DNA from 3 places in the Enterobacter bugandensis genome. Region 1 is predicted to be linked to each of the others. Evidence: predicted binding sites of a transcription regulator. Region 1 holds the regulator's gene; each other region holds the start of a gene.
The links. The regulator CRP, encoded in region 1, controls carbon source genes, mostly activating them, when cyclic AMP is high. The targets are predictions, from matches to a motif close to ATGTGANNNNNNTCACAT.

Region 1 (10,810 bases):
GCGTAAAAAAAGCGGGATTATCCCGCTTTTTTATTTTCCGCATGACGGAATTAGTGGCAACCGCAGCCGCCGTTGCCGCAACCACCTTTACCGTGGCCGTGGTCATGACCATGGTCGTGGCCGTGACCACCGCAGCAGCCGTCGTGGCCGTGATCGTGATCATGGTCGTGACCATGAGCACCGTGAACGTGGCCATGAGCCAGCTCTTCTTCGGTCGCTTCACGGATCGCAACAACTTCTACGTTGAACTTCAGGTTCTGGCCAGCCAGCATGTGGTTGCCGTCAACCACAACGTGGTCGTCTTCAACTTCAGTGATTTCAACAGGAACCGGACCCTGGTCAGTTTCAGCCAGGAAGCGCATGCCAACCTGCAGCTCGTCAACGCCCATGAACACGTCTTTAGGAACGCGCTGAACCAGGTTGTCGTCATACTGACCGTAAGCGTCGTTCGCGCCTACAGCAACGTCGAATTTATCGCCAACTTCATGACCTTCCAGCGCAGTTTCCAGGCCGGAAATCAGGGAACCGTGACCATGCAGGTAGTCCAGCGGCGCACTCACCGGAGACTCATCAACCAACACACCGTCTTCTGTACGTACCTGATAGGCCAGGCTGACCACCAGGTCTTTTGCTACTTTCATGATATCTCCTGAGCGTGGGAAAATTGCTGGCGCAGATTGTAGCGGAAATCTGCACCCGTGTACCCTTAAGCTTAAAAAAACTCAGAGCATATCGCTAGTCTGGATGAAAAATGCCGATCACTTGCTCTTCTTTGCGAACGTGATCGCGTGCTTCTTTGTCGGCCTCACGCATCTGGTGACCGCACTTAACGCACTCAACTATATCAATATTATTTTCGCGCCACATGGCCAGCGTATCTTGAGCCTGGCAAGACGGGCACTTTGCACCCGCGATAAAGCGTTTACGTACAGCCATCTTTCGTTACCCTTTATTCAAATTCATCCCAGCCGTCGAGCTGGCGTCGTTCCTGCTGCATCTCTCGCTGAAAGATCTCCTCCAGCTCGCGCCGCGCTTCCCGCACGCGGGAGATCTGCGCCGTATCGCTATGCACAGGCATTAATTCGCGCAGCATGCGCATATCCAGCCGGCGGAAGTGCATCTGGGCGCGCTGCGCCTGGTGAGGATGCATCCCCAGGGAGATTAACGCCTTGCGCCCCAGTTCCAGCGCACTGGAGAACGTCTCACGGGAGAAGTGTTTCACACCTGCCTGCAACAATTCGTGAGCTTCAACACGCCCCCGGGCACGCGCCAGAATATTCAGGTGCGGGAAGTGCTGCTGACATAGCTCCACCAGCTTCATCGTATCTTCCGGATCGTTGCAGGTGATGACGATAGACTCCGCGGCTTCCGCCCCGGCCGAGCGCAGAAGCTCAAGCTGGGTGGCATCGCCGTAATAGACCTTGTAGCCATATTTGCGCATCAGGTTGACCGCGCTGATATCGCGCTCCAGCACCGTAATGCGCATTTTGTTCGCCATCAACAGGCGGCCAATCACCTGCCCGAAGCGGCCGAAGCCCACGACGATCACCTGCGGCTTATCGTCTTCTACCCACGGCGCTTCATCTTCATCGTCTGCCGGATTCAGGCGGCGCGACAGGAGTTTATCCACCATCTTCATCAGCAGAGGCGTGGTCATCATCGACAGCGTTACCGTCACCAGCAGCAGCGCCATCTGGTCATCTTTAAACAGCTTCTGGGAGGAGGCGGTGGAGAACAGCACAAACGCAAACTCACCACCCTGGCTCAACACGCTGGCAAACTGCATGCGTTCAGAACTGCGCAACCCGTAGATACGTGCCATGACGTACAGCACCAGCATTTTCACCGCCACCAGGATCGCAACACTCACCGCAACCCAGAGCAGATGGGTATAAAGCACGCCAAGATTGAGCGCCATTCCCACCGAAATAAAGAACAGGCCTAACAGCAGCCCTTTGAAGGGATCGATGGCAATTTCCAGTTCGTGCCGATATTCACTCTCCGCCAGCAGCACGCCGGCAATAAAGGTGCCCAGCGCCATCGACAGCCCCAGCGCGTCCATAAACAGCGCCGAGCCAAGCACCAGCAGCAGCGTCGCGGCGGTAAACACCTCACGCACGCCCGAGGCGGCAATAAAGCGGAACACCGGACGTAACAGGAAACGTCCGCCAATCAGCATGCCCGCAAAGGCCAGCACCTTCATGGAAATTTTTGCCCAGTCGAAGTGATCGTCGCCCGAGCCCGCCAGCAGCGGCACCAGTGCCAGCGCCGGGATCACCGCTAAATCCTGGAACAGCAGCACCGAAAAGCCCAGCTGTCCGGCCTCATTGCGGTTCATCCCCTTGTCGCGCATCAGCTGCAGCGCCATCGCCGTCGACGACATTGCGAGACCAATCCCGCCAATCACCGCCGCCTGCCAGGAAAAGTTGGTCAGCATTAACAGGCCAGCCAGAATCGCGGCGCTAAACAGCACCTGCGCGGCGCCCACGCCAAAGATAGAGCGTCGAAGCTGCCACAGCTTCGAAGGGTTCAGTTCGAGGCCGATGATGAACATCAGGAACACCACGCCGAGCTCCGAGAAGTGGAGAATTTCATCCACGTCGCTGATGAAACCCAGTCCCCATGGGCCAATGGCGATCCCTGCGAGCAAATACCCCAGCACCGCCCCGATGCCGATACGGGCGGCAAGCGGCACCGCGACGACGGCGGCAAATAAAAATAGCACCCCGGCGAGGAGTAAATTCGATCCTTCCATTAACGACCTCCTGCCGGAATCGGTGATGCCAGCCATTCGCCGTAGGCTCTGGCGTGGCTTGCGAGCGCTTTCGGATCCTGACGCCGCGCCCAGTAAACAATAATCGGGCTCATCCAGTGCATGCGGCACATGGCCGCCGTCAGCTCGAACGGCCTCAGGATGTCGCTCATGGGATAGCGGTTCAGCCCGTCGTGACGGTAGGCGCTTTCGGGTTCACCGGTGGTAATGACGCTCCGCCAATACTTTCCCGCCAGCTGGTTGCCCCCCACCCCGCTGGAGAAGCCCCGGCTCAGCACGCGGTCCAGCCACTCTTTCAGCAGCGCCGGACAGCTGTAGGTATAGAGCGGATGCTGAAATACAATCACGTCATGCTGACGCAGCAGTTCCTGCTCGTAAGGAATATCGATAAAGAAATCAGGATAGTGCGCGTAGAGATCGTGCACCGTGACGTTACTGAGCTGTGTGGCCGGCTTAAGCAGCACCCGGTTCGCCACCGAGTCCTGAGATTCCGGATGGGCATACAGCAGCAGCACTTTCGCTGTCTGAGACATCACTCCCCTCCCGGTTCTGTTTTTGTGTATTGTTGTCGTTTTGGGCTACCATGGCGGCCCGGTGGGGAAAATGGCCCACACCTTACATTATCATAATGACAAATTAACATAGTCGGAACATACGGCGCTTCTATGATTGTTTTCTCCTCGTTACAAATTCGTCGCGGCGTGCGCGTCCTGCTGGATAACGCCACTGCTACCATCAACCCGGGCCAGAAAGTGGGTCTGGTCGGCAAAAACGGCTGCGGTAAATCCACCCTGCTGGCGCTGCTGAAAAACGAGATTAGCGCGGATGGCGGTAACTTTACCTTCCCGGGGAACTGGCAGCTCGCGTGGGTAAACCAGGAGACGCCAGCCCTGAGCGAACCGGCACTCGACTATGTTATCGACGGCGATCGCGAATACCGTAAGCTCGAAGCGGAACTCAACGCGGCCAACGAGCGCAACGACGGTCACGCCATCGCTACCGTTCACGGCAAGCTGGACGCCATCGACGCGTGGACCATTCGCTCCCGCGCCTCCAGCCTGCTGCACGGCCTGGGCTTCAGCAATGAACAGCTTGAACGCCCGGTAAGCGACTTCTCCGGCGGCTGGCGCATGCGCCTCAACCTGGCGCAGGCGCTGATCTGCCGCTCAGACCTGCTCCTGCTCGATGAACCGACCAACCACCTCGATCTCGATGCGGTTATTTGGCTCGAGAAGTGGCTCAAGAGCTATCAGGGCACTCTGATTCTCATCTCCCACGACCGCGACTTCCTCGATCCGGTGGTGGATAAAATCATTCATATCGAACAGCAAACCATGTTCGAGTACACCGGCAACTACAGCTCCTTCGAGCGCCAGCGCGCGACGCGCCTTGCTCAGCAGCAGTCGATGTATGAAAGCCAACAGCAACGCGTGGCGCACCTGCAGAGCTTCGTGGATCGCTTCAAAGCTAAAGCGTCAAAAGCCAAGCAGGCCCAGAGCCGCATTAAAATGCTGGAACGCATGGAGATGATCGCCCCGGCACACGTGGATAACCCGTTCCACTTCAGCTTCCGCGCGCCGGAAAGCCTGCCGAACCCGCTTCTGAAGATGGAAAAGGTCAGCGCTGGTTATGGGGATCGCATCATCCTCGACTCTATCAAGCTTAACCTGGTGCCGGGTTCGCGCATTGGCCTGCTGGGGCGCAACGGCGCCGGTAAATCAACGTTAATTAAGCTGCTCGCGGGCGAGCTTAACCCAACCAGCGGTGAAATCGGCCTGGCGAAGGGCATTAAGCTTGGCTATTTCGCCCAGCATCAGCTGGAATTTTTACGCGCGGATGAATCCCCGATTCAGCATCTGGCGCGTCTTGCGCCGCAGGAAATGGAGCAGAAACTGCGCGACTACCTCGGCGGCTTCGGCTTCCAGGGCGATAAGGTGACCGAAAACACCGAGCGTTTCTCGGGCGGCGAAAAAGCCCGTCTGGTGCTGGCGCTGATCGTCTGGCAGAGACCCAACCTGCTGCTGCTCGATGAACCGACCAACCACCTGGATCTCGACATGCGTCAGGCGCTGACCGAAGCGCTGATTGAGTTCGAAGGCGCACTGGTTGTCGTGTCGCACGATCGCCACCTGATCCGCTCCACCACCGACGATCTCTACCTGGTACACGGCGGCAAAGTCGAACCGTTCGACGGCGATCTTGAAGATTACCAGCAGTGGCTGACGGACGTACAAAAGCAGGAAAACCAGCCGGAAGAGTCAGCGAAAGACAACGTCAACAGCGCACAGTCGCGTAAAGACCAGAAGCGCCGCGAAGCGGAACTGCGCACCCAGACCCAGCCGCTGCGTAAAGAGATTGCCCGTCTTGAAAAAGAGATGGAAAAGCTCAACGCCACGCTTGCCGCCGTCGAAGAGAAGCTGGGCGACAGCGACCTGTACGATCAGAGCCGTAAAGCGGAGCTAACGGATTGTCTGCAAACGCAGGCGAAAGCCAAATCCAGCCTCGAAGAGTGCGAAATGGCATGGCTGGATGCCCAGGAACAGCTGGAAGCGATGCTGCAGGCAGACTGAATTTTTACCCCGTTGTGAGAACGGAATCTATCTCTGGTTCGGAAATCCAGGCTAAACGGGGTACAATTCGGAAAGTATAGTGAATTTCTGACAAGAATCAGCATCGTCCTTATGACCCAAATCATTCCATCAGACTTCGACATTACAGCCGAAGACAGCACCGAGTTCGTGCCCATGCGCGGCGTGACCAACTGCCATTTGCAGACCATGCTGCCGCGGCTGATCCGCCGCAAGGTCCAGTTCACTCCGCACTGGCAACGGCTCGATCTGCCGGACGGTGATTTTCTGGATCTCGCCTGGAGCGAAGCGCCGGAACAGGCTCTTCATAAGCCGCGTCTGGTGGTTTTTCACGGTTTAGAAGGCAGCCTGCACAGTCCGTATGCGCATGGGTTAATTGAGGCCGCCAAAGCGCGCGGCTGGCTCGGCGTGGTGATGCATTTTCGCGGCTGTAGCGGCGAGCCGAATCGTCAGAAACGCATTTATCACTCGGGTGAAACCGAAGATGGCACGTGGTTTCTGCACTGGCTGCGGGAAAATTATGGCGCCGCGCCAACGGCCGCCGTGGGCTACTCGCTGGGCGGTAATATGCTCGCCTGTCTGCTGGCCAAAGAGGGCGACAGCGTACCGCTGAATGCAGCAGTGATTGTCTCCGCACCGTTTATGCTGGAGCAGTGCAGCTACCACATGGAAAAAGGCTTTTCCCGCGTCTATCAGCGCTATCTGCTCAACCTGCTGAAAGCCAACGCGGCGCGAAAGCTGAAGGCCTATCCGGATACCCTGCCGGTAAGCCTGCGCCAGCTGAAAAAGGTACGCTGCATCCGCGAATTCGACGATCTGATCACCGCCAAAATTCACGGCTTCGCCGATGCTATCGACTATTACCGACAGTGCAGCGCCATGCCGCTGCTCAGCAAAATCACGCAGCCGACGCTGATTATTCACGCCAAAGATGACCCGTTCATGGATCATCACTCTATTCCCGCGCAGGAATTCCTGCCTGACAACGTTCACTACCAGCTGACCGAACATGGTGGCCACGTGGGGTTCATCGGCGGCACGCTGCGCAGGCCGAAAATGTGGCTGGAAGCGCGCATTCCTGACTGGCTGACTCCTTATCTGGATGGTGCAAAATGATCATTCCCTGGCAGGATCTGGCTCCCGAAACGCTCGATAATCTGATTGAAAGCTTTGTATTACGCGAAGGCACCGATTATGGTGAACATGAGCGTTCGCTTGAGCAAAAGGTCAACGATGTAAAACGCCAGCTGAAAAGCGGCGACGTGGTGCTGGTGTGGTCAGAACTGCATGAGACGGTCAATATCATGCCCCGCAACGCGTTTCACGGCTGATCTTCCAACCTTTTCCGTCAGGGAGTTGCTATGTCTGCCAGACATCCCATTATTGCCGTTACGGGGTCGAGTGGTGCGGGAACCACCACCACCAGCCTCGCTTTTCGCAAGATTTTCGCCCAGCTGAATCTCCGTTCGGCGGAGGTCGAAGGCGACAGCTTTCACCGCTATACGCGGCCTGAGATGGACATGGCGATCCGCAAGGCGCGCGATCTGGGTAAACACATCAGCTACTTTGGCCCCGAAGCCAATGATTTCGGCCTGCTGGAGCAAACCTTCCGCGAATACGGTCAGAGCGGTACCGGGCAGTCCCGTAAGTATCTGCACACCTACGACGAAGCCGTACCCTGGAACCAGGTGCCGGGCACCTTTACCCCCTGGCAACCGCTGCCGGAACCCACCGACGTGCTGTTTTATGAAGGATTGCACGGCGGCGTTGTTACGCCTCAGCACGACGTGGCGCGCCATGTGGATCTGCTGGTCGGGGTGGTGCCGATCGTTAACCTGGAGTGGATCCAGAAGCTGACGCGCGACATGAGCGAGCGCGGCCATTCGCGCGAGGCGGTAATGGACTCGGTGGTGCGCTCCATGGAAGATTACATCAACTATCTCACGCCGCAGTTCTCCCGCACGCACATTAACTTCCAGCGCGTGCCGACCGTGGACACTTCCAATCCGTTCGCGGCGAAAAGCATCCCGTCGCTGGATGAGAGCTTTGTGGTGATCCACTTCCGCAATCTTGAAGGCATTGATTACCCCTGGCTGCTGGCGATGCTGCAGGGCTCGTTTATTTCCCACATGAATACGTTAGTGGTTCCCGGTGGAAAAATGGGGCTGGCAATGGAGCTGATCATGACGCCGCTGGTGGAGCGACTGATGGAAGGGAAGCAGATCGCGTGAACATGTTCCCTCTCCCCGTGGGAGAGGGTTAGGGTGAGGGCATCAACACGCACGATGCCCCAATAATTAAGCCTCGATCACTTCATACGAATGGGTGATTTTTACCGCTTTCTCCAGCATTAACGCCACAGAGCAGTATTTCTCCGCAGAGAGATCCACCGCGCGTGAGACCGCCGCGTCTTTCAGTTCTTTCCCGGTGACAACAAAGTGCAGATTAATGTGGGTGAACAGGCGTGGCGCCTCTTCGCGACGCTCTGAGGTGAGTTTAACCTCGCAATCCGTCACGTCATGACGGCCTTTTTGCAGAATCGACACCACGTCGATCGCGCTGCATCCGCCTGCCGCCATCAGCACCATTTCCATTGGGCTTGGAGCTTTATCGCCGGAGTTACCATCCATCAAAATCTGGTGTCCTGATGCGGACTCGCCCAGGAACGTTAAACCTTCAACCCACTTCACGCGCGCTTGCATATTCATTAACTCCAACGTTGCATTTTTGGTGACAGATTACGCGTGCGTTACATTTCTCGCAATGGAAGGCGACCTGCATCATGCTGAAGCGAGACACCAGGAGACACGCGGCAAAAGCTATGCTAAAACACTCAGGATGCTACAGTAATACATTGACGTTACACATGTATGCAGAGGACATCAAACTTTACTGGCTGCGAAACGTTACGACAGCCGACTTCCCAGGGTATGGGTAAGAATTCGATTGCAACCCCAGAGTCCGGATGCATCTGATGACTCTGGTGACAGCTTATAACAGAGGATAACAGCGCATGGTGCTTGGCAAACCGCAAACAGACCCGACTCTCGAATGGTTCTTGTCTCATTGCCACATTCATAAGTACCCATCGAAGAGCACGCTGATTCACCAGGGTGAAAAAGCGGAAACGTTGTATTACATCGTCAAAGGCTCGGTGGCAGTGCTGATCAAAGATGAGGAAGGCAAAGAGATGATCCTTTCCTATCTGAACCAGGGCGATTTTATCGGTGAACTGGGCCTGTTTGAAGAAGGCCAGGAACGTAGCGCCTGGGTTCGCGCAAAGACAGCATGTGAAGTGGCTGAAATTTCTTATAAGAAATTCCGTCAGTTGATTCAGGTAAACCCTGACATCCTGATGCGTCTTTCTTCCCAGATGGCGCGCCGTCTGCAGGTGACGTCAGAGAAAGTGGGTAACCTCGCCTTCCTGGACGTGACTGGCCGTATCGCGCAGACTCTGCTGAACCTGGCGAAACAGCCAGACGCGATGACCCACCCGGACGGCATGCAAATTAAAATTACCCGTCAGGAAATCGGTCAGATCGTCGGTTGCTCCCGCGAAACGGTGGGCCGTATTCTGAAAATGCTGGAAGATCAAAACCTGATCTCCGCCCACGGTAAAACCATCGTGGTTTACGGAACCCGTTAATCCTGCCTAAACGGCGTGCCATCGCAAGGTGTCACGCCGTTTTTGTCTCTATTCCCCATGTGGCGCAGGCTGATCTATCACCCGGAAGTTAACTACGCACTACGACAAACGCTGGTGCTATGTCTTCCCGTGGCCGTGGGCCTGATCCTGGGACATCTTCAGCAGGGCCTGCTGTTTTCTCTCGTCCCCGCCTGCTGCAACATTGCCGGTCTGGACACGCCCCATAAACGCTTTTTCAAACGTCTGATAATTGGCGGCTCGCTGTTTGCTGGCTGTAGCCTCGCGGTGCAGCTTCTGCTGGCTCGCGATATTCCCCTGCCGCTGATCCTGACCGTGCTGGCGATGACCCTCGGCGTCACCGCCGAAATCAGCTCGCTCCATGCCCGTCTGCTTCCCGCGTCACTCATTGCGGCCATCTTCACCCTGAGCCTCGCCGGTAATATGCCCGTGTGGGAGCCGCTGCTGATCTACGCCCTCGGCACGCTGTGGTACGGGCTGTTTAACTGGTTCTGGTTCTGGCTGTGGCGGGAGCAGCCGCTGCGCGAATCTCTGAGCCTGCTCTACGTGCAGCTTGCGGATTACTGTGAAGCCAAATACACTCTGCTCACCCAGCATACGGATCCGGAAAAATCCTTACCGCCGTTGCTGACGCGCCAGCAAAAGGTGGTAGACCTGATAAGCCAATGCTATCAGCAGCTGCATATGCTCGCCGCCAACAAGAACCACGAATATAAACGGCTGTTGCGCACCTTTCAGGTGGGGCTGGATCTTCAGGAGCATATCTCCGTTAGCCTTCACCACCCGCAGGAGGTGCAAAAGCTGGTTGAGCGCAGCCATGCCGAAGCGGTGATCCGCTGGAACGCACAAACCGTCTCCGCGCGCCTGCGGGTGCTGGCCGATGATATTCTCTACCACCGCTACCCCACGCGCTTTAACATGGACAAACAGCTCGGCGCGCTGGAGAAAATCGCCCGTCAGCACCCGGATAACCCGGTCGGCCAGTTTGCCGCCTGGCACTTCAGCCGCATCGCCCGCGTGCTGCGCACCCAGCGCCCGCTTTATTCCCGTGACCTGATGGCGGATAAACAGAAACGTCTGCCGCTGCTGCCGGCGCTGAGAAGCTACCTGTCTCTGAAATCTTCCGCTCTGCGCAACGCTGCAAGGATTAGCGTCATGCTCAGTATCGCCAGCCTGATGGGCATGGCGCTCCACCTGCCGAAACCGTACTGGATCTTAATGACCGTGCTGTTTGTTACCCAGAACGGCTATGGCGCCACGCGGGTGCGCATTCTGCACCGGGCAGGCGGCACGATGGCGGGGCTGATTATTGCGGGCGTGACGCTGCATTTTCACGTGCCCGAGGGCTATACCCTGGCAGGGATGCTGGTGGTCACCCTGGTAAGCTATCTAATCATTCGCAAAAACTACGGCTGGGCGATGGTGGGCTTTACGGTGACGGCGGTATATACCCTGCAGCTGCTGACGCTTAACGGCGAACAGTTCATCGTTGCCCGCCTGATCGACACGCTGATCGGCTGCCTGATCGCCTTTGGGGGCATGGTCTGGCTGTGGCCGCAGTGGCAGAGCGGGCTGCTGAGGCAGAACGCCCACGACGCGCTGGAGGCCGATCAGCAGGCCATTCGTCTGATCCTGAGCGACGATCCGCAGCCTTCCCCGCTGGCGTATCAGCGGATGAAGGTCAACCAGGCGCACAACGCCCTGTTTAACTCGCTCAACCAGGCGATGCAGGAGCCGGGCTTTAACTCACACTATCTTGCCGATATGAAGCTGTGGGTCACGCAC
Region 2 (10,810 bases), 2.7 Mb from region 1:
GCGGCTTCACGCCATCAAGCTTGTACTCTTCGCCCATCGCCACCCATTTATGTTTACCCAGCTCGTGATAGGGCAGAAGCTCAATTTTCTCGACGTTGCCCATGTCGCGGGTAAATTCACCCAGGCGATGCGCGGAGTCATCGTCATCTGACCAGCCGGGAACAACAACGTAGCGGATCCAGGTTTTGATGCCTTTATCGGCGATGTATTTGGCAAACTCCAGCGTACGGTGGTTAGAAACACCAACCAGATTCTGGTGGATCTCATCGTTCATCTGTTTGAGATCGAGCATCACCAGATCGGTCACGTCGAGCAGTTCATCAATGACCGGATCGTAGCGGCGCACAAAGCCGTTGGTGTCGAGACAGGTATGAATGCCTTCTTTATGGCAGGCGCGGAACCAGTCGCGGACAAACTCAGCCTGAAGAATAGCTTCACCGCCGGACGCGGTCACGCCACCGCCGGATGCGTTCATAAAGTGGCGGTAGGTCACCACCTCTTTCATCAGATCTTCCACGGTGACTTCTTTACCGCCGTGCGTGTCCCAGGTGTCGCGGTTATGGCAGTACAGGCAGCGCATCAGGCAGCCCTGGAAAAAGGTAATAAAGCGGATCCCCGGGCCATCGACGGTGCCACAGGATTCAAAGGAGTGAATGCGACCAATAGTTGACATTGCGGTGATATCTCCGAATTTGGCCCATCCGGGGGCCTGTGTAGTTGCACAGCTCAAAGGCTATGTCGAGTCTGTTTTGGCTGTTATCCATAAAGTATAGATAGCGGACAAAAGAGACTGGTGAAGCGAGGGTGTTAAAAAGGCCCCACTTGCGTGGAGCCTTTATTGTACGCTTTTTAACGCGTGATTTCAGTCAATTCCACTTACATGGACTGAGTGAAAGTACGGGTAATAACGTCCTGCTGCTGTTCTTTCGTCAGGGAATTAAAACGTACTGCGTAGCCAGATACGCGGATGGTCAGCTGAGGATATTTCTCAGGATGTTCCATCGCGTCGAGCAGCATTTCACGGTTCATTACGTTCACGTTCAGGTGCTGACCACCTTCGATGGACGCTTCGTGGTGGAAGTAACCATCCATCAGACCCGCGAGGTTAGTTTTACGCACTTCGTCGTCTTTACCCAGCGCGTTTGGCACGATAGAGAAGGTGTAAGAGATACCATCTTTCGCGTAAGCAAACGGCAGTTTAGCAACGGAGGTCAGAGAAGCTACAGCACCTTTCTGGTCACGACCGTGCATTGGGTTAGCACCTGGGCCAAATGGCGCGCCAGCACGACGACCGTCTGGGGTGTTACCGGTTTTCTTACCATACACAACGTTAGAGGTGATGGTCAGAACAGACTGAGTCGGGATAGCGTTACGGTAGGTAGTGAGTTTCTGAATTTTCTTCATGAAACGTTCTACCAGGTCAACCGCCATGTCATCAACGCGAGCGTCGTTGTTACCAAACTGCGGGTATTCGCCTTCGATTTCGAAGTCTACGGCCAGGCCGTCTTCGTCACGAATTGGTTTAACTTTCGCGTATTTGATTGCAGACAGGGAGTCAGCCGCAACGGACAGACCTGCGATACCACACGCCATGGTGCGGATAACGTCACGGTCGTGCAGCGCCATCAGAGAGGCTTCGTAGCTGTACTTGTCGTGCATGTAGTGGATAACGTTCAGCGCGGTCACGTACTGCTTAGCCAGCCAGTCCATGAAGTGGTCCATGCGCTCCATGACTTCGTCATAGTTCAGCACGTCGCCTTTGATTGGCTCAGACTTAGGACCAACCTGCATTTTCAGTTTTTCATCAACGCCGCCGTTGATAGCGTACAGCATGGTTTTCGCCAGGTTTGCACGCGCACCGAAGAACTGCATTTGTTTACCAACAACCATTGGGCTCACGCAGCAAGCGATAGCGTAGTCGTCGTTGTTGAAGTCCGGACGCATCAGGTCATCGTTCTCGTACTGCAGAGAAGAGGTGTCGATGGACACTTTAGCGGCGAATTTCTTGAAGTTCAGAGGCAGTTTTTCAGACCACAGAACGGTGATGTTCGGCTCCGGAGAAGGACCCATGGTGTACAGGGTGTTCAGGAAGCGGAAGCTGTTTTTGGTAACCAGCGTACGGCCGTCAACGCCCATACCACCGATTGATTCGGTTGCCCAGATTGGGTCACCAGAGAACAGTTCATCATATTCTGGGGTACGCAGGAAGCGAACCATACGCAGTTTCATGACCAGGTGGTCAATCATTTCCTGAGCGTCTTGCTCGGTGATTTTACCTGCTTTCAGGTCACGTTCGATGTACGCATCCAGGAAGGTGGATACGCGGCCGAAGGACATTGCTGCACCGTTCTGAGACTTAACAGCGGCCAGGTAGCCGAAGTAGGTCCACTGAATAGCTTCCTGAGCGTTGGTCGCAGGACCAGAGATATCACAGCCATATTTAGCCGCCATCTCTTTGATCTGACCCAGCGCGCGGTGCTGTTCAGCAATTTCTTCACGCAGACGGATAGTCGCTTCCAGGTTTACGCCGTTTTCCAGGTCAGACTGCAGGGAAACGAACTGCGCGTATTTGTCTTTCATCAGGAAGTCGATACCGTACAGCGCAACGCGACGGTAGTCACCGATGATACGGCCACGGCCATAGGCATCTGGCAGACCGGTCAGAACGCCAGATTTACGGCAGTTCAGAATGTCTTTGGTATAAACATCGAATACGCCCTGGTTATGGGTTTTGCGGTATTCGGTGAAGATTTTTTTCAGCATTGGATCCAGCTCGCGGTTATACGCTTTGCAGGAACCTTCAACCATTTTGATACCACCGAACGGGATGATGGCGCGTTTCAGTGGTGCTTCAGTCTGCAGACCAACAATTTTCTCAAGGGCTTTGTTGATGTAACCAGCATCGTGAGAAGTGATGGTGGATGCAACGGAGGTGTCAAAATCAACTGGCGCGTGAGTGCGGTTTTCCAGTTTAACGCCTTCCATTACGCTGTCCCACAGCTTGGTGGTCGCGTCAGTTGCGCCAGCCAGGAAGGATTCGTCACCTTCATACGGGGTATAGTTTTTCTGAATGAAGTCACGGACGTTGACTTCATTCTGCCAGTCACCTTTCGCAAAACCTTCCCAGGCTGTGGCTAACTTTTCATTAAGCTCGGACATGTAACACCTACCTTCTTAAGTGGATTTTTTATTTACTGCCTGAGACAACCATTAATGATGGTCGCCGCCACGCAGGTAAATGACCCAGTATGTCAACCCAACTAACAGACCCCCACCGATAATGTTCCCGATAGTGACGGGGATCAGGTTATCAGTAATGAAATTCATAATAGTCAGGTGAGAGAAACTTTCCGGGGATGAACCAACTGCGGTCCAGAACTCCGGGCTTGCAAAGTTGCGGATAACAATCCCCATCGGGATCATGAACATATTCGCAATACTGTGCTCGAAGCCGCTGGCAACAAACATCGCAACCGGCAGAACCATAATCATGGCTTTATCCATCAGGCTACGGCCAGAGTAGCTCATCCAGACCGCCAGGCAGACCATCAGGTTTGCGAGGATGCCGAGAGCAACGGCTTCGATAAATGTGTGATGCATTTTGTGGTCAGCGGTTTGCAGGACATTAAGCCCCCAGCCACCGTTGGCGGTCATATACTCGCCAGAGAGCCACATCAACAGAACAAAGAGCAGACAGCCAATCAGGTTACCAACGTAGACGTTAAGCCAGTTGCGCGCCAGTTGACCCCAGGTAATTCTTCCGCTGGCTTTCGCCACAACAATCAGCACCGTTGAGGTGAAGAGGTCGGCGCCGCAAATGACGCAGAGAATCAGACCCAGTGAGAAGCAAATGCCGCCAATCAGTTTGGCCATGCCGAAAGGCATTCCGGCAGTACCGGTGGTGGCGGTGATGTAGAAGACGAAAGCGATAGAGATGAACACACCAGCGGTGATCGCCAGATAGAACGTCTTCATCGGGTGTTTCGTTGCTTTATAGACACCCGCTTCTTCGGCAACTTTTGCCATCGCGGCGGGGAGTAAAAGATCAAAAGGGTTGTCAGCTTTCACACTAACTCTCTCTTTATTAAGTCGGCGACGAGATACTAACAAAGCATTATAGAAGAGAAATTGATATAGATCATATCTCGCCTGGCTTATAGGCCCGCAGTATGTATGGTTTTACAACAAATGCGGTGTAAGTATTTGATTATCCGTATAAAAATAAATTTTAAAAGTTATGAAAAGAGTTGAATTTTTTCGTTCGGCCCCCTTCGAAACAGTTAATTAATATGGAGTATTTACCATAAAAAGTAACAATAAAGCCCAGGCAAATATTATTATATTTACCCGTGTTTAACTTTATTATTACAATCAACAATCATTGCCGAAGAGAATAAAAAACGGGGCAATGAAATTGCCCCGTAATATAGCCCAGACGATTGAATACGCCTACTGCCGTTAATGTTATATGCGCTTATTTTGACCAGTAAGCGGCTTTTGCTCTCTGCAGCTTTTCATAGGCCTTCAGCAGAGACTGATGCGCCGGGAAGGCTTTCAGATCGCTGTCAACCGCCTGCAGACCGTAGAACGGCTCTTCACCGCTCAGCGCCGCGCTGGCGGCTTCAACCGCTTCAGCACCGTACATACGTACAAAAGCGTTCAGGTACTGCAGTGGCTCGCGATCGTCTTCCTGCGCAAGCAGCAGCAGGGTTTGCAGGCAGCGGTAATAGTTGGTGCGCTCGGCGGAGAAGACCGACTGGTTAAACTCCATGGTCCATTCTGTCCAGGCCAGAGCCTGATCCAGATCGCCGCCCGCGAGGGCCAGCATCGCTTTCAGTTCACCGATGCGCAGCGTGTACCAGCCGTTGTCTTTCCCGGTCGCCAGACCCAGCAACTCGCGCACGCGGGTAAAGTCATCGTGGCCTTCATCGTCCAGTTGGGCTATCAGGTTGAGATAATCTTCTTTTTCCCACTCGCTGCCCGGCAGGGAGAGTAGGGTTTCACGCAGGTGCGCGCCCATGCTGTTGTTTGCGAGCCACAGATCTTCCGCCGGGTAGATATCGGACATGCCAGGTACGATGATGCGGCACGCGTAAACGCCCAGGTGTTCGTAGTCGGCAATGTAGACTTCCTGATCTTCGGCGTCGAAGATTGCCATCAATGTAGCGAACTCTTCTTCGGTGGTACCGGCAAAGCTCCAGTCCACGAACGGATAGTCCGCGTCCTGCTTGAACATATCCCAGGAGATCAAACCGCTGGAGTCGATGAAGTGGGTTTCGAGGTTGGTGTGCTCGGCTACTTCTTCATCGTCAAACGTTGGCGGGGTGAATACGTCGAGATCTTTCAGGCTACGGCCCTGCAGCAGCTCGGTCACGGTACGCTCCAGCGCCACGCCGAAGTCAGGATGCGCGCCAAAGGAGGCGAAGCAGGTTCCGTTAGTCGGGTTAAACAGCACGACGCAGATAACCGGATATTTACCGCCCAGCGAGCCGTCATACGCAAAGATTGGGAAACCTTCCGCTTCCAGTTTGGCGATGGATTCCACCACGCCCGGGTAGCGCGCCAGCACGTCTGCCGGAATTTCAGGCAGGCTGATGGATTCGGCAATAATGCGGTTTTTGATATGACGCTCGAAGACTTCAGAGAGACCCTGTACGCGCGCTTCATTGCGGGTGTTACCGGCGGACATACCGTTAGACACATACAGGTTGCCGACGATGTTCATCGGGATATAGACGGTCTGCTCGTCAGACTGACGGGTGAACGGCAGGGCGCAGATCCCACGCTCTTCATTCCCAGACTGCAGATCGATCAGCATGCTGGCGGTCAGTTCGTTTTCCGGATCGTAGAAGGCACGCAGACGGCCATCCAGAATGCCTTCCGGCAGTTCATCGTCTTCGGTCAGCGGGAACCATTTTTCGTTCGGATAGTGAACGAACGGGCCGTTGGCGATGGTTTCACCCAGCCAGAAGTCAGCGAAGAAGTAGTTGGTGGACAGACGCTCAAAATACTCACCCAGCGCAGAGGCCAGTGCCGCTTTTTTCGTCGCACCTTTACCGTTGGTAAAGCAGAGCGCGCAGTCTTTGTCGCGAATGTGCACGGACCAGACGTGAGGCACCGGGTTCAGCCAGGAGGCTTCTTCGATGTTAAAGCCCAGGTCGGTCAGTTTCTGCTGGAAGCGAGCGATGGAATCTTCCAGAGCGGCGTCTTTGCCGGGGATAAACGTTTGAGTCATGGCGTTCACTTTTATCGTACGTAAAGCGCGCAATGATACGGGTTTTGCGTGACGGGTGCTATCTCCGACGAAAATAAATGGCTGAGCTATGCTTAGTAGCAGTAACTGACTGTTAAGGCATAGAAAAATGAAAGCATTTGATCTCCAGCGGATGGCGTTTGATAAAGTTCCACCTGAATTTCTGGGCGAAGTGGCGCTGCGCAGCCTGTATACCTTCGTACTCGTCTTCCTGTTTCTCAAAATTACCGGTCGTCGTGGCGTTCGTCAGATGTCTCTGTTTGAAGTGCTGATCATCCTGACGCTGGGCTCGGCGGCGGGGGACGTCGCGTTTTATGACGACGTGCCGATGGTGCCGGTGTTTATCGTTTTTGTTTCCCTCGCCTTGCTTTACCGGCTGGTGATGTGGCTGATGTCAAAAAGTGAAAAGCTGGAAGATCTGCTTGAAGGGAAACCGGTCGTTATTGTCGAGGACGGTCAGCTGGCCTGGGAAAATGTGCAAAGCGCCAATATGACCGAGTTTGAGTTCTTTATGGAGCTGCGCCTGAATAGCGTTGAACAGCTCGGACAGGTGCGGCTGGCGATCATGGAAACCAATGGGCAAATCAGCGTCTATTACTATGCTGACGACGACGTTAAGCCCGGCCTGTGTATCCTGCCGGATATGTTAGTAGAACGGTTCAGGGTGATACCTGAAACCGGGGAGTATGCATGTATAAAATGTAGTCATGTTGTGGGGATGCATGCGGGCGATCATCAATTATGCCCTCGTTGTGCAAATCCGGAATGGACAAAGGTTAGCCGGGCTAAACGCCTCGTCTGACAGCGATTTTGTCGGTTTTGTGACGACGAGGCGGCAGATTGTTTTGTGTGACGAAGGGCACATTTCCCCGGTCATAAGTTTTAGACATTGCGGCGCGTGTCACTGAATGATAAAACCGATATCCACAGTTATAACTTATGGCTTTTAGCGTGGTGAGGGGAAATGGCTCAAGTCTTTAATTTCAGTTCAGGTCCGGCAATGTTACCGGCAGACGTACTCAAACAGGCTCAACAGGAGCTGTGTGACTGGAACGGTCTGGGTACGTCGGTGATGGAAATCAGCCACCGGGGTAAAGCGTTTATTCAGGTGGCGGAAGAGGCAGAAAAGGATTTTCGCGATCTGCTGAACATTCCCTCGAACTACAAAGTATTGTTCTGCCATGGCGGTGGACGCGGTCAGTTTGCGGGCATCCCGCTCAATCTGCTGGGCGACAAAACCACCGCTGATTACGTCGATGCCGGCTATTGGGCAGCCAGTGCGTTAAAAGAAGCGCACAAATACTGCACGCCGAACGTTATCGACGCCAAAGTGACCGTTGACGGTCTGCGCGCCGTGAAGCCGATGAGCGAGTGGCAGCTGTCTGACAACGCCGCGTATCTCCACTACTGCCCGAACGAAACCATCGACGGCATCGCCATTCACGAAGAGCCAGGCTTTGGCGACAATGTCATTGTGACGGCGGACTTCTCTTCAACCATTCTGTCCACTCCGCTGGACGTCAGCCGCTACGGCGTCATTTACGCAGGTGCTCAGAAAAACATCGGTCCTGCTGGGCTGACTATTGTCATCGTCCGTGAAGACCTGCTGGGGAAAGCCCATAAGTCCTGCCCGTCAATTCTTGATTACACCGTCCTGAATGACAACGACTCCATGTTCAACACCCCACCTACGTTTGCCTGGTATCTCTCCGGCCTGGTCTTCAAATGGCTGAAGCAAAACGGCGGCGTGGCGCAGATGGACAAGATCAATCAGCAGAAAGCCGAACTGCTGTACGGCACGATCGACAAGAGCGATTTCTACCGTAACGATGTGGCGAAAGCGAACCGTTCGCGCATGAACGTACCGTTCCAGCTGGCAGACAGCAGCCTGGACAGCGTGTTCCTGGAAGAGTCGTTCGCGGCGGGTCTGCACGCGCTGAAAGGCCATCGTGTGGTGGGCGGGATGCGTGCTTCCATTTATAACGCCATGCCGCTGGAAGGGGTTAAAGCCCTGACCGATTTCATGATCGACTTCGAACGTCGTCACGGTTAATTTGCTGTTTTTCACCCCCGCAGCTTTGCTGCGGGGTTTTTATTATGTTGAGTTGAGAGTTTAGTTTTCATGGAATCCCTGACGTTACAACCTATCGCGCGGGTAGATGGCACCATCAATCTGCCTGGTTCAAAAAGTGTCTCGAACCGCGCTCTGCTGCTGGCAGCTCTGGCAAACGGCACCACCGTCCTCACCAACCTGCTGGACAGCGATGACGTGCGCCATATGCTCAATGCGCTGAAAGCGTTGGGCGTTCATTACACACTCTCTGACGATCGCACCCGCTGCGAAGTGACCGGCAACGGCGGCGCGCTGCAGGCGAGTGAGGAGCTTGAGCTGTTTCTGGGTAACGCGGGTACCGCGATGCGTCCGCTGGCGGCGGCCCTGTGCCTCGGGAGCAATAACATCGTGCTGACCGGCGAGCCGCGCATGAAGGAGCGTCCGATCGGCCATCTGGTAGATGCCCTGCGTCAGGGCGGCGCGCAGATTGAGTATCTGGAGCAGGAAAATTACCCGCCACTGCGTCTGCGCGGGGGCTTTACCGGCGGTACCGTCGAGGTTGACGGCAGCGTCTCCAGCCAGTTCCTGACGGCGCTGCTGATGACCGCGCCGCTGGCCCCGCAGGATACGGTTATCACGATTAAAGGTGAGCTGGTCTCCAAACCGTATATTGATATTACGCTGCATCTGATGAAAACCTTCGGCGTTGAGGTTGAAAACCAGTCTTATCAGCGCTTTGTCGTGCGTGGGGCGCAGCAGTACCAGTCGCCGGGCAACTACCTGGTTGAAGGCGATGCTTCATCCGCATCCTATTTCCTTGCCGCTGGCGCGATTAAAGGCGGTACGGTAAAAGTGACCGGCATTGGCCGCAACAGCGTGCAGGGCGATATTCGTTTTGCTGACGTGCTGGAAAAAATGGGCGCGGTTGTCACCTGGGGGGATGATTTCATCTCCTGTACCCACGGTGAGCTGAACGCCATCGACATGGACATGAACCATATCCCGGATGCGGCGATGACCATTGCCACGGCGGCGCTGTTTGCCAAAGGCACCACCACGCTGCGCAACATTTATAACTGGCGCGTAAAAGAGACGGACCGCCTGTTCGCGATGGCAACCGAGCTGCGTAAAGTCGGCGCTGAGGTAGAAGAGGGCGAAGATTACATTCGCGTTACCCCTCCGGCAAAACTGAACTTTGCTGAAATCGGGACCTATAACGATCACCGTATGGCGATGTGTTTCTCGCTGGTGGCGCTGTCCGATACCCCTGTGACCATTCTCGATCCGAAATGTACGGCGAAAACCTTCCCGGACTATTTCGAACAGCTGGCGCGCATTAGCACCCTGGCATGATGAAGTCTTGCCGCATCACCTGATGCGGCATTTCCTTACGCTTCCTGACGATCTTTCCCGCTCATTTCTTCTACACTCTGCTTCTATCATTCCGTAATTTGCACGCAAAGGTAACAGTTGCGCACGTTGGCGCGTATAATGCGCGGCGTTCATGTTAACGGTATGCCTTATTTAAGGAGAAAAAGATGACGGCAGTTGCCCCGGTAATCACCATTGATGGGCCGAGTGGCGCAGGGAAAGGTACTCTGTGCAAAGCGATGGCGGAAGCATTGCAATGGCATCTTTTAGATTCGGGAGCAATCTATCGCGTGCTGGCGCTGGCTGCGCTGCATCATCACGTGGATGTCGCCTCTGAAGAAGCGCTGGTACCGCTGGCTGCGCATCTGGATGTGCGTTTTGTTTCTACCGATGGCAACCTGGAAGTGATCCTGGAAGGGGAAGATGTGAGCGGTGAAATCCGTACGCAGGAAGTCGCTAATGCGGCCTCCCAGGTGGCGGCTTTCCCACGCGTTCGCGAGGCGTTGCTGCGTCGCCAGCGAGCGTTTCGTGAAGCCCCGGGTCTGATCGCTGATGGACGCGACATGGGAACCGTAGTCTTCCCTGATGCGCCAGTAAAAATCTTCCTTGACGCCTCTTCGGAAGAACGTGCTCAACGCCGTATGCTTCAGTTGCAGGAAAAGGGGTTTAGTGTTAACTTTGATCGCCTTTTATCCGAGATAAAAGAGCGCGATGACCGCGATCGTAACCGCGCCGTCGCACCGCTTGTTCCTGCAGAAGATGCATTAGTTCTGGATTCAACCAGTTTAACTATTGAGCAAGTGATTGAAAAAGCGCTACAATATGCGCGCCAAAAACTGGCACTCGCGTAATCGCGACCGATTTAGCAGTACCCCCGCTGCAATGGATTGACGGCGGGTATGTGAAACAACCCCATCCGGCACGGAGCCAGGTGGACGTTAATATTAACCTGAAGATTAAACATGACTGAATCTTTTGCTCAACTGTTTGAAGAATCCTTAAAAGAAATCGAAACCCGTCCGGGTTCCATCGTTCGCGGTGTTGTTGTTGCTATCGACAAAGACGTAGTACTGGTTGACGCCGGTCTGAAATCTGAGTCCGCCATTCCGGCTGAGCAGTTCAAAAACGCCCAG
Region 3 (10,810 bases), 410 kb from region 1:
GGCATCTTTTGCCGCCACGTTCACTTCAATTGCCAGGGTTGCAACATCCGGTACCGCGTCCACGCTTGCGGTGCCTGACGTGACGATGTGCGGGCCATCCGGCAGTTCACTTGCCTGCGCCGACACCGCACCGAAACTTACTAATGCCGCGAGGGCCATCACTTTAAACTTCACTGTCATTCCTCCATGTTGCGAAGAGTGCCCCATCAACAGGGCTCATGCCAGCAAGCTTAGCGGGTCTTGCTCAGTTGTCCATAAGACAAGGATTAGTTGAACAATTCCTGGACGTGGTGAATGCCCTCTTTTGCCAGTTGAAAAGCAATAAACCACATCACCAGCCCCACCAGGGTATTAATAATGCGCTGGGCTTTGGCAGTCCGCAGACGAGGCGCCAGCCATGCCGCCAGAATGGCGAGACCGAAGAACCAGAGGAAAGAGGCGCTGACCGTGCCGAGCGCAAACCAGCGTTTCGGCTCAACGTCCAGCTGTCCGCCCAGGCTGCCCAGCACTACGAAGGTGTCGAGGTAGACGTGCGGGTTAAGCCAGGTGACCGCCAGCATGGTGACGATAATCTTCCAGCGGCCCTGCTTCATCACTTCGGCACTTGCCAGCTCAATGTTGCTGCTCATCGCCGTTTTCAGGGCACCGAATCCGTACCAAAGCAGAAACGCCACGCCGCCCCAGGTCACCAGCGCCAGCAGCCAGGGGGACTGCATCAGCAGCGCGCTGCCGCCAAAAATGCCGGCGCAAATCAGCAGCAGATCGCTCACCGCGCACAGCAGGGCAATCATCAGATGATACTGGCGGCGAATGCCCTGATTCATCACGAAGGCGTTTTGCGGGCCGAGCGGAAGGATCATGGCCGCACCTAAGGCAAGCCCTTGAAAATAATAAGATAGCATGACGATTTTCTCGCAGTGTTGTTCTGGAGGCTGACTATACTGCGCGAATCACATTAGAGGAAATGGATAATATTAATTGGGTATTAGCGGAGCTTATGAAAGTAAAGCCCGGTGGCGCGAGCGCTTACCGGGCCTACGGGTGACGTTATTCTGCTTCTTTGACTTTTTTGACGTTTACGTCCATCTGCGGGTAAGGGAAGCTGATGCCGTTGGCGTCGAAATCGCGCTTGATGCGCTCCAGCACATCCCAGTAAACGTTTTGCAGATCGCTGCTTTTGCTCCAGATACGCACCACGAAGTTAATAGAGGAAGCACCCAGTTCGTTCAGGCGAACCGTCTGCTCGCGGTCCTTCAGAATGCGGTCGTCAGAGGCGATGATATTTGCGATCAGCGACTTCACCTGATCGATATCGGAATCATACGCCACGCTGATGATGAGCTCGTTACGACGCACCGGCTCGCGGGAGAAGTTAATGATATTGCCCGCAATGATTTTCCCGTTCGGTACCACCACAATACGACCATCGACGGTACGCAGGGTGGTAGAGAAAATCTGTACCTGCAACACGGTACCGGCGATGCCGCCAAGGTCAACATATTCACCGGAACGGAACGGACGGAAAGTCACCAGCAGTACGCCCGCCGCCAGGTTTGAAAGCGAGCCCTGCAGTGCCAGACCAATGGCCAGACCGGCGGCACCAAGAACGGCAATCACGGAGGCGGTTTGCACCCCAACACGGCCCAGCGCGGCAATCAGCGTGAAGGCGATAATGCCGTAGCGCACCAGTGCAGAGAGGAAGTCAGCCACCGTGGCGTCAATGTGTCGTGCGACCATCACACGGTTGACGGCGTTCGACACGATACGCGCCACGATCATCCCGACGATGATGATGGCAATCGCCGCGACAATGTTCACGGCATAGCTCAGCAGCAGGGCCTGGTTGCGCACCAGCCAGTTGCCGGCGTTATTGATGCTGTCTACAACATCGAGTTGTTCCATTTATTCTTCCTTTTGTTAAACCAAAACACAAAATCCATCCCCCATGGAGACAGGCAGGTCAGTAAAGGGTAAACAAAAAGCACCGGCTTTGCCAAACAGATCACAAAAACAGGTATTGCAGAATATTGAAAAAGCATAAAAAAAGGCCCGCATTTGCGGGCCTTCTGATGCTGTTAGCAGTTCAAATTACAGAACGTCGATTGCGTTCAGTTCTTTGAAAGCCTGCTCCAGACGGGTCACCATGGACGTCTGAGCAGCGCGCAGCCATACGCGTGGATCGTAGTATTTCTTGTTCGGCTGGTCTTCGCCTTTCGGGTTGCCCAGCTGGCCCTGCAGGTAAGCTTCGTTCGCTTTGTAGTACTGCAGGATACCGTCCCAGGTTGCCCACTGGGTGTCGGTATCGATGTTCATTTTCACTACGCCGTAGCTTACGGAGTCTTTGATTTCCTGAGCAGAAGAACCGGAACCGCCGTGGAAGACGAAGTTCAGGCTGTTGTGCGGCAGGTTGTGTTTCTTAGACACGTATTCCTGAGAATCACGCAGGATGGTCGGGGTCAGAACCACGTTACCTGGCTTATAAACGCCGTGTACGTTACCGAAGGACGCTGCAATGGTGAAGCGCGGGCTGATTTTGCTCAGCTCGGTGTAAGCGTAATCAACGTCTTCTGGCTGGGTGTACAGGGCAGAAGCGTCCATGTGGCTGTTGTCCACGCCGTCTTCTTCACCACCGGTGCAACCCAGTTCGATTTCCAGGGTCATGTCCATTTTGGCCATGCGCGCCAGGTACTTAGAGCAGATTTCGATGTTTTCGTGCAGTGACTCTTCAGACAGGTCGATCATGTGAGAAGAGAACAGTGGCTTACCGGTTGCCGCGAAGTGTTTTTCACCCGCGTCCAGCAGACCGTCGATCCACGGCAGCAGTTTCTTCGCGCAGTGGTCAGTGTGCAGGATAACTGGAACACCGTAGTGTTCAGCCATCTGGTGAACGTGGTGCGCACCAGAGATAGCACCCAGGATAGCAGCACCCTGAGGAATGTCAGTTTTCACGCCTTTACCTGCGATGAACGCAGCGCCGCCGTTAGAGAACTGAACGATAACCGGTGCTTTAACTTTTGCAGCGGTTTCCAGTACGGCGTTGATGGAGTCGGTACCTACGCAGTTAACTGCTGGCAGAGCGAAGTTGTTTTCTTTAGCTACCTGGAACACTTTCTGTACGTCATCACCAGTGATAACGCCAGGTTTTACGAAATCAAAAATTTTAGACATGTTGCTTAGTCCTGTATCTTCGGCCGTTAGAAAAGGTGCGAGCTCTTAAAAGCGCGCTGAAAATTGGGCAGGTTTCCCTGCCCTTGAATGGCTTACTTCTTAGCGCGCTCTTCGAGCATTGCTACTGCTGGCAGTACTTTGCCTTCCACGAATTCGAGGAATGCGCCGCCACCAGTGGAGATGTAGGAGATCTTGTCAGCGATACCGAACAGGTCGATTGCTGCCAGGGTGTCACCACCGCCTGCGATAGAGAACGCTTCGCTGTCTGCGATTGCGTTAGCCACGATTTCAGTCCCTTTGCGGAAGTTCGGGAATTCGAACACGCCAACAGGACCGTTCCACAGGATAGTTTTTGCGTTTTTCAGGATTTCAGCCAGTTTCTGTGCAGAAACGTCGCCCAGGTCCAGAATCTGCTCTTCGTCTTTGATGTCGTTTACAGATTTCAGGGTCGCGGTTGCGGTTTCGGAGAACTCGGTCGCCACGCGAACGTCAGTTGGAACCGGGATATCACAGGTACCCAGCAGGCGTTTGGCTTCGTCAACCAGGTCTGCTTCGTACAGGGATTTACCCACGTTGTGGCCCTGAGCGGCAACGAAGGTGTTCGCAATACCACCGCCAACGATCAGCTGGTCAGCGATTTTAGACAGGGAATCCAGAACGGTCAGTTTGGTAGACACTTTAGAACCACCAACGATAGCGACCATTGGGCGAGCAGGTTCTTTCAGTGCTTTACCCAGTGCTTCCAGTTCGTCAGCCAGCAGAGGACCCGCACACGCGACGTCTGCGAATTTACCGATACCGTGGGTAGATGCCTGCGCACGGTGCGCAGTACCGAATGCATCCATCACGAATACGTCGCACAGTGCAGCGTATTTTTTGGACAGGGTTTCGTCGTCTTTCTTTTCGCCTTTGTTGAAGCGAACGTTTTCCAGAACAACCAGCTCACCTTCGGCAACGTCTACGCCGTCCAGGTAATCTTTCACCAGGCGAACCGGGTTGGACAGTTTGTCTTTCAGGTAATTAACAACCGGCAGCAGAGAGAACTCTTCGTTGTACTCGCCTTCAGTTGGACGGCCCAGGTGGGAGGTGACCATCACTTTAGCGCCCTGCTTCAGAGCCAGTTCAATGGTTGGCAGAGATGCACGGATACGCGCGTCGCTGGTCACTTTGCCATCTTTAACCGGTACGTTCAGATCGGCACGGATGAAAACGCGTTTACCTGCCAGATCCAGATCGGTCATCTTAATTACAGACATGGTGAATCCTCTCGTTGATTCTTAAAGTTTTGCAAGCGCAAGGTGCGCTCTACCTGAAACCTTTTGCGGCCATGGCTAACGTGGTGTCGAGCATTCGGTTAGCAAAGCCCCATTCGTTATCACACCAGACCAGCGTCTTGATAAGGTGCGCACCACTGACTCGCGTCTGCGTGCCATCCACGATGGCGCTGTGCGGGTCGTGGTTAAAATCTACTGAGACCAACGGTAATTCCGTATAGTCAACTATACCATGAAATGCTCCCTGTGCCGCTTTTTGCAGCAACAGGTTGACTTCACAGGCTTTTACCGGTTTTTTCACCGTCACGCTAAGATCGATTGCGGTGACGTTTATCGTCGGAACACGCACGGCAATCGCTTCGAAACGGTCATTAAACTGCGGGAAAATTCGGGTGATCCCTGCAGCCAGTTTCGTGTCCACCGGAATGATTGACTGGCTCGCCGCGCGAGTGCGTCGTAAATCCGAGTGATAGGCGTCGATAACCTGCTGATCGTGCATGGCGGAGTGAATCGTGGTTACGGTGCCGGATTCAATGCCATACGCATCGTCTAACAGTTTGATGACCGGAATAATGCAGTTGGTGGTGCAGGAGGCGTTGGAAACAATGCGGTGCTCGGCTTGCAGCTCATGCTGGTTGACGCCAAACACGACGGTCGCGTCGAGGTCGTTACTTCCGGGATGAGAAAACAGGACTTTTTTCGCGCCTGCTGTCAGATGCGCTTCGCCGTGTTCGCGGTTGCCATACACACCGGTACAGTCAAGCACGACATCTACACCCAGTTCACGCCAGGGTAGCCCGGAAATGCTGTTCTCATGCAGCACACGAATAGCGTCATCACCCACAAAAAGCTGATCTCTTTCCTGGCGCACATCCCAGGCGAAGCGTCCGTGGCTGGTGTCATACTTCAATAAATGCGCCATGCCAGCAGCATCCGCCAGTTCATTGATTGCCACCACGGTGATTTCCGCCCGACGTCCGGATTCATACAAAGCACGAACCACATTACGCCCGATGCGACCGAAGCCATTAATCGCTACGCGTACGGTCATAGATCTCCTGCAAAGCAATCCCTGAGTTTGAGGTGGCTGAAAGAGTAATCCAGCGACGCCCGAAGGGGAATCTTTGCTATCACAAACTGCGATTGATTGGTCAATTGTCGAACATTTAATCGACTGAAACGCTTCAGCAAGAATAAGCGAATCGGGGAATAAAAGGAATGTCTGTCCAGATGAATAAGCGAGCTATATGACTTGCGTCACATTTTCGTTGGAATAATGACGCAAAAAAAGCCGGGTAAGCGCTAGCGCTTACCCGGCCTACTTTTGAGCCATTTGTAGGCCCGGTCAGCGTAAGCGCCACCGGGCAAAACGGCGATTACAGCAGCTCTTTCGCCTTAGCGACAACGTTCTCAACGGTGAAGCCGAACTCTTCGAACAGCTGTTCTGCCGGAGCAGACTCACCGAAGGTGGTCATACCGACGATAGCGCCGTTCAGACCCACGTATTTGAACCAGTAGTCAGCAATACCCGCTTCCACCGCCACGCGAGCGGAAACCGCTTTAGGCAGTACGGATTCACGGTAAGCCGCATCCTGCTTGTCGAACGCATCGGTAGACGGCATGGAGACCACGCGCGCCTTCACGCCTTCGGCAGTCAGTTTTTCCCATGCAGCTACAGCCAGTTCAACTTCAGAACCGGTCGCGATGAAGATCAGCTCAGGCTGGCCCGCGCAATCTTTCAGCACGTAGCCACCGCGGGCGATGTTTGCCAGCTGCTCAGGGGTACGCTCCTGCTGCGCCAGGTTCTGACGGGAGAGGATCAGCGCGGTCGGGCCGTCCTGACGCTCAACGCCGTATTTCCACGCCACCGCAGATTCAACCTGGTCACATGGACGCCATGTGCTCATGTTCGGGGTTACGCGCAGGGAAGCTACCTGCTCTACCGGCTGGTGAGTTGGACCATCTTCGCCCAGACCGATGGAGTCATGGGTATAGACCATCACCTGACGCTGTTTCATCAGCGCAGCCATACGCACGGCGTTACGTGCATATTCCACGAACATCAGGAAGGTAGAGGTGTACGGCAGGAAACCACCGTGCAGAGCGATACCGTTCGCGATAGCGGTCATACCGAATTCACGTACACCGTAATGGATGTAGTTACCGGCAGTGTCTTCGTTGATTGGCTTAGAACCAGACCACAGGGTCAGGTTAGAAGGCGCCAGGTCAGCGGAGCCGCCCAGGAATTCCGGAAGCAGCGGACCGAACGCTTCAATCGCATTCTGAGATGCTTTACGGCTGGCGATTTTTGACGGGTTCGCCTGCAGCTTCGCGATGAATTCGTTGGCTTTCGCGTCGAAGTCAGACGGCATACCGCCTTTCATACGACGGGTGAATTCAGCCGCTTCCTGTGGGAACGCCTTCGCATAGGCAGCGAATTTCTCGTTCCAGGCCGCTTCTTTCGCCTGGCCCACTTCTTTAGCATCCCACTGAGCATAGATCTCAGACGGGATTTCGAAGGCAGGGTGTTTCCAGCCCAGTGCTTCACGGGTCAGTGCGATTTCCGCGTCGCCCAGCGGTGCGCCGTGGGAGTCATGGGTGCCCGCTTTGTTCGGAGAACCGAAGCCGATGATGGTTTTGCACATCAGCAGGGACGGTTTATCGGTGACTGCGCGAGCTTCTTCTACTGCACGTTTAATCGAGTCAGCATCGTGGCCATCAACACCACGCACAACGTGCCAGCCGTAGGCTTCGAAACGTGCCGCGGTGTCGTCGGTGAACCAGCCTTCAACGTGACCGTCGATGGAGATACCGTTGTCGTCGTAGAACGCCACCAGTTTGCCCAGCTTCAGGGTACCAGCCAGGGAGCACACTTCGTGAGAAATGCCTTCCATCATGCAGCCGTCGCCCAGGAAAGCGTAGGTGAAGTGGTCAACGATGTCATGGCCAGGACGGTTGAACTGCGCCGCCAGGGTCTTCTCGGCAATCGCCATACCCACAGCGTTAGCAATGCCCTGACCCAGCGGGCCGGTGGTGGTTTCTACGCCAGCGGTGTAGCCCACTTCCGGGTGACCTGGAGTTTTGGAGTGCAGCTGACGGAAGTTTTTCAGCTCTTCGATTGGCAGATCGTAGCCGGTGAGGTGCAGCAGGCTGTAGATCAGCATAGAGCCGTGGCCGTTAGACAGCACGAAACGGTCGCGGTCAGCCCATGCCGGGTTCTGCGGGTTGTGGTTAAGGAAATCACGCCACAGGACTTCGGCGATATCAGCCATACCCATAGGGGCACCCGGGTGGCCGGATTTGGCTTTCTGTACTGCGTCCATGCTCAGCGCACGAATAGCATTAGCAAGCTCTTTACGTGAGGACATTTTAACTCCAGATCGGACTGTTAAAGGCCATGCCCTTGACGACAGCGCGTTTTGGGCTACGCCGGAAAAAAGTGCCAACAATGTAACCCAAGCCGCAGGGCATGTACATGGACCATTCTTTTGCAGCTTAAGAAATCTCTGGATCATGCTCGCATGTTGCGCAATCTGCTCGCCCGCGCCTGTAGATATTCCTTATACTTATCCCGCCCCGGCTTCGTTGCGGGGGCACTTTTCGGATTTTATTCAGTTTAACGAGTACGGAAGCAACCTCATGAAAATGCGTGCAATAGTGCTGGCCCTGGGTACAACGCTCGTGCTGAGCGGCTGTCAGAATATGGACTCTAACGGTCTGATGACCTCAGGTGCAGAAGCCTTTCAGGCCTACTCCCTGAGCGACGCGCAGGTTAAAGCGCTGAGCGATCAGGCCTGTAAAGATATGGACGGAAAAGCCACGCTTGCGCCGGCTGACAGTACCTACACACAGCGTCTGAATAAGATTGCTTCCGCGCTCGGCGATAACATCAACGGCCAGCCGGTGAACTACAAGGTTTACATGGCGAAAGACGTCAACGCCTTCGCGATGGCTAACGGCTGTATCCGCGTCTACAGCGGGCTGATGGATATGATGACCGACAACGAAGTGGAAGCGGTTATCGGCCATGAAATGGGTCACGTTGCGCTCGGCCACGTGAAGAAAGGGATGCAGGTTGCCTTAGGCACCAACGCCATTCGCGCGGCGGCGGCCTCTGCGGGCGGCATCGTTGGCAGCCTGTCCCAGTCGCAGCTTGGTGACGTAGGTGAAAAACTGGTTAACTCCCAGTTCTCGCAGCGTCAGGAGTCCGAAGCGGACGACTACTCCTACGATCTGTTGCGCAAACGCGGTATTAATCCATCCGGTTTAGCCACCAGCTTCGAAAAGCTGGCAAAACTGGAAGCGGGTCGCCAGAGCTCCATGTTTGACGATCACCCGGCCTCAGAAGCGCGCGCGCAGCATATTCGCGACCGAATGGCCGCTGACGGAATTAAATAATTTTGAAAGGAGGCAATTTTGCCTCCTTTTTATTTCGCATGAATTGCTAACTAAATCGCACGTATCGGTAACACCTCTGAAAGCCCCGTCAAATCTACCCTTTCCGGCTGAAACGCCTGGTCACATATTTATTGCAATCGTTAATCTTTCCGGTAATTATCAAACTCGCAGTAATTCAATTTAATATATTAAGACAGAGACGTTCCCTCCGTGAAAAAAGAATTATCGTTAATTGCTTTAAGTTTATTCGCCGCATTACCCGCCGCTGCAAGCCAGCAATCTGACAGCAAGGGTTTTATCGACGACAGCCATTTAGACCTGTTTTTACGCAATGCGTATATCAGCCGTGACTACCATCAGGGCCAGCAGGATAAAGCCGAATGGGGTCAGGGGATCATCGCCACCTTTGAATCCGGCTATACCGAAGGGCTGGTGGGCTTTGGCGTGGACGGCATCGCGCAGTACGGCGTGCGCCTGGACGGCGGTCGCGGCAAGAGCGGTGCGGGCGGTATCGACTTCTTTAAACAGGAAGACGATGGCCGGGCCAAATCCGATTTAGCGAAATTTGGCGCTACCGCCAAAATGCGGATCTCGAATACCGTGCTGAGCTACGGTAACCAGCGTCCTGAACTGCCTATCGTTAACGCCGACAGCTCCCGCCTGCTGTTTGAAAGCTACACCGGTGCCATGCTGACCTCGAAAGAGATCGACGGCCTGGAAGTGAACGTCGGTTATTTCACCGACGAGCAGCGTAAAAGCGACGACCGCCACGACAGCGGCCTGAAAAGCCTGACTTTCGGTGGCGCAAGCTACCAGTTCAACGACCAGTTCAGCGGCGCGCTATACGCCTCTCATAACGAAGAGGTGATGAACAAACAGTACCTGGGGCTGAATTTCAAACAGCCGTTCAGCACCGGGCAGCAGCTGGTGCTCGACTTTAACGGCTATAACTCGCGTCTGGATCAGGGCTACGCTGACAGCCTCAACACTGGCCGCAGCAACACCATCTGGAGCCTGGCGGCGAGCTACATCTGGGATATTCACACGTTCAAAGTGGCGTACCAGCAGAGCAGCGGCAGCACAGGCTATAACTACGGCGGATATCGCGACAAGGGCGGCGTGGGCGACGGCGGCAACACCATCTGGCTCGCGAACTCCTACTGGTCTGACTTTAACGGTGAAGACGAGCGCTCATGGCAGGCATCCTACGGTCTGGACTTCGCGGGTCTCGGCCTGCCGGGCCTGAGCTGGACCACCGCCTACGTGCGCGGCGACAACATTAAGACCTCTGAAACCAGCAACGGCAAAGAGCACGAGTGGTTTAACCAGATCCAGTACCAGGTGCAGGACGGCCCGGCGAAAGATCTGAAGCTGAAACTGCGCTACTCCGTGCTGCGCGTCTCCAGCAACGCCAGCGACTATAACGTGGGCGGGGACGAGATCCGCGCCTACGTGGAATACCCGTTTAACGTGTTCTGATAAAACAAGCCGGGTGGCGGCTTCGCCTTACCCGGACTACTGTTTTCTCCCTCTCCCCGTGGGAGAGGGAAAACCGCTAGTAAAGCGTTTTCTGCGGCGGCCCGGCAAACTTCAGCGCGCCAATCTGACCCATCCGCACTTCCACTACCGACGGTCCCGGCATCGCCAGCGCCTCCGTCATCACGGCTTCAAAATCCTCTGCCCGCTCAACGCTCCACGCCTGCAGGCCAATTGCCTGTGCCAGCAGGGTAAAGTCCGGCGTATGCAGTTCGTTATAATACTGTCGCCCGCCGAAGTACTTATCCTGAATGCCGCGCATCACGCCGTAGCCCCCGTCGTTCATGATCAGCAGCGTCACGTTAGCTTTCTCCTGCGCAAGCGTCGCCAGCTCGCCTAAATTCAGGCTCAGGCCACCGTCGCCCACCAGCCCCACCACCTTACGCTGTGGGTTGGCAATCGCGGTACCAATCGCCATTGGCAGCCCCATGCCA

Region 2: a site for CRP is predicted at 4,127-4,144, ahead of focA (formate transporter FocA). Genes of this name have one in related genera too.
Region 3: a site for CRP is predicted at 5,688-5,705, ahead of epd (erythrose-4-phosphate dehydrogenase). Genes of this name have one in related genera too.

The regions. Positions count from the first base shown of each region.
Region 1 is NZ_LT992502.1:4,296,953-4,307,762, forward strand. Features, by position in the region: gene slyD (peptidylprolyl isomerase) at 51-641, opposite strand; gene DG357_RS20905 (YheV family putative zinc ribbon protein) at 736-936, opposite strand; gene kefB (glutathione-regulated potassium-efflux system protein KefB) at 950-2,755, opposite strand; gene kefG (glutathione-regulated potassium-efflux system ancillary protein KefG) at 2,755-3,306, opposite strand; gene DG357_RS20925 (ABC transporter ATP-binding protein) at 3,439-5,343, shown strand; gene DG357_RS20930 (hydrolase) at 5,455-6,477, shown strand; gene DG357_RS20935 (YheU family protein) at 6,474-6,692, shown strand; gene DG357_RS20940 (phosphoribulokinase) at 6,723-7,592, shown strand; gene DG357_RS20945 (OsmC family protein) at 7,659-8,063, opposite strand; gene crp (cAMP-activated global transcriptional regulator CRP) at 8,375-9,007, shown strand; gene DG357_RS20955 (YccS/YhfK family putative transporter) at 9,065-10,810, shown strand, end outside.
Region 2 is NZ_LT992502.1:1,624,275-1,635,084, forward strand. Features, by position in the region: gene pflA (pyruvate formate lyase 1-activating protein) at 1-673, opposite strand, end outside; gene pflB (formate C-acetyltransferase) at 877-3,159, opposite strand; gene focA (formate transporter FocA) at 3,211-4,068, opposite strand; gene ycaO (30S ribosomal protein S12 methylthiotransferase accessory factor YcaO) at 4,475-6,235, opposite strand; gene DG357_RS07850 (DUF421 domain-containing protein) at 6,363-7,055, shown strand; gene serC (3-phosphoserine/phosphohydroxythreonine transaminase) at 7,218-8,306, shown strand; gene aroA (3-phosphoshikimate 1-carboxyvinyltransferase) at 8,376-9,659, shown strand; gene cmk ((d)CMP kinase) at 9,845-10,528, shown strand; gene rpsA (30S ribosomal protein S1) at 10,640-10,810, shown strand, end outside.
Region 3 is NZ_LT992502.1:3,888,851-3,899,660, forward strand. Features, by position in the region: gene DG357_RS18765 (oxidative stress defense protein) at 1-174, opposite strand, end outside; gene argO (arginine exporter ArgO) at 267-902, opposite strand; gene mscS (small-conductance mechanosensitive channel MscS) at 1,048-1,902, opposite strand; gene fbaA (class II fructose-bisphosphate aldolase) at 2,089-3,168, opposite strand; gene pgk (phosphoglycerate kinase) at 3,261-4,424, opposite strand; gene epd (erythrose-4-phosphate dehydrogenase) at 4,474-5,493, opposite strand; gene tkt (transketolase) at 5,819-7,810, opposite strand; gene loiP (metalloprotease LoiP) at 8,082-8,840, shown strand; gene DG357_RS18805 (OprD family outer membrane porin) at 9,051-10,319, shown strand; gene DG357_RS18810 (thiamine pyrophosphate-binding protein) at 10,396-10,810, opposite strand, start outside.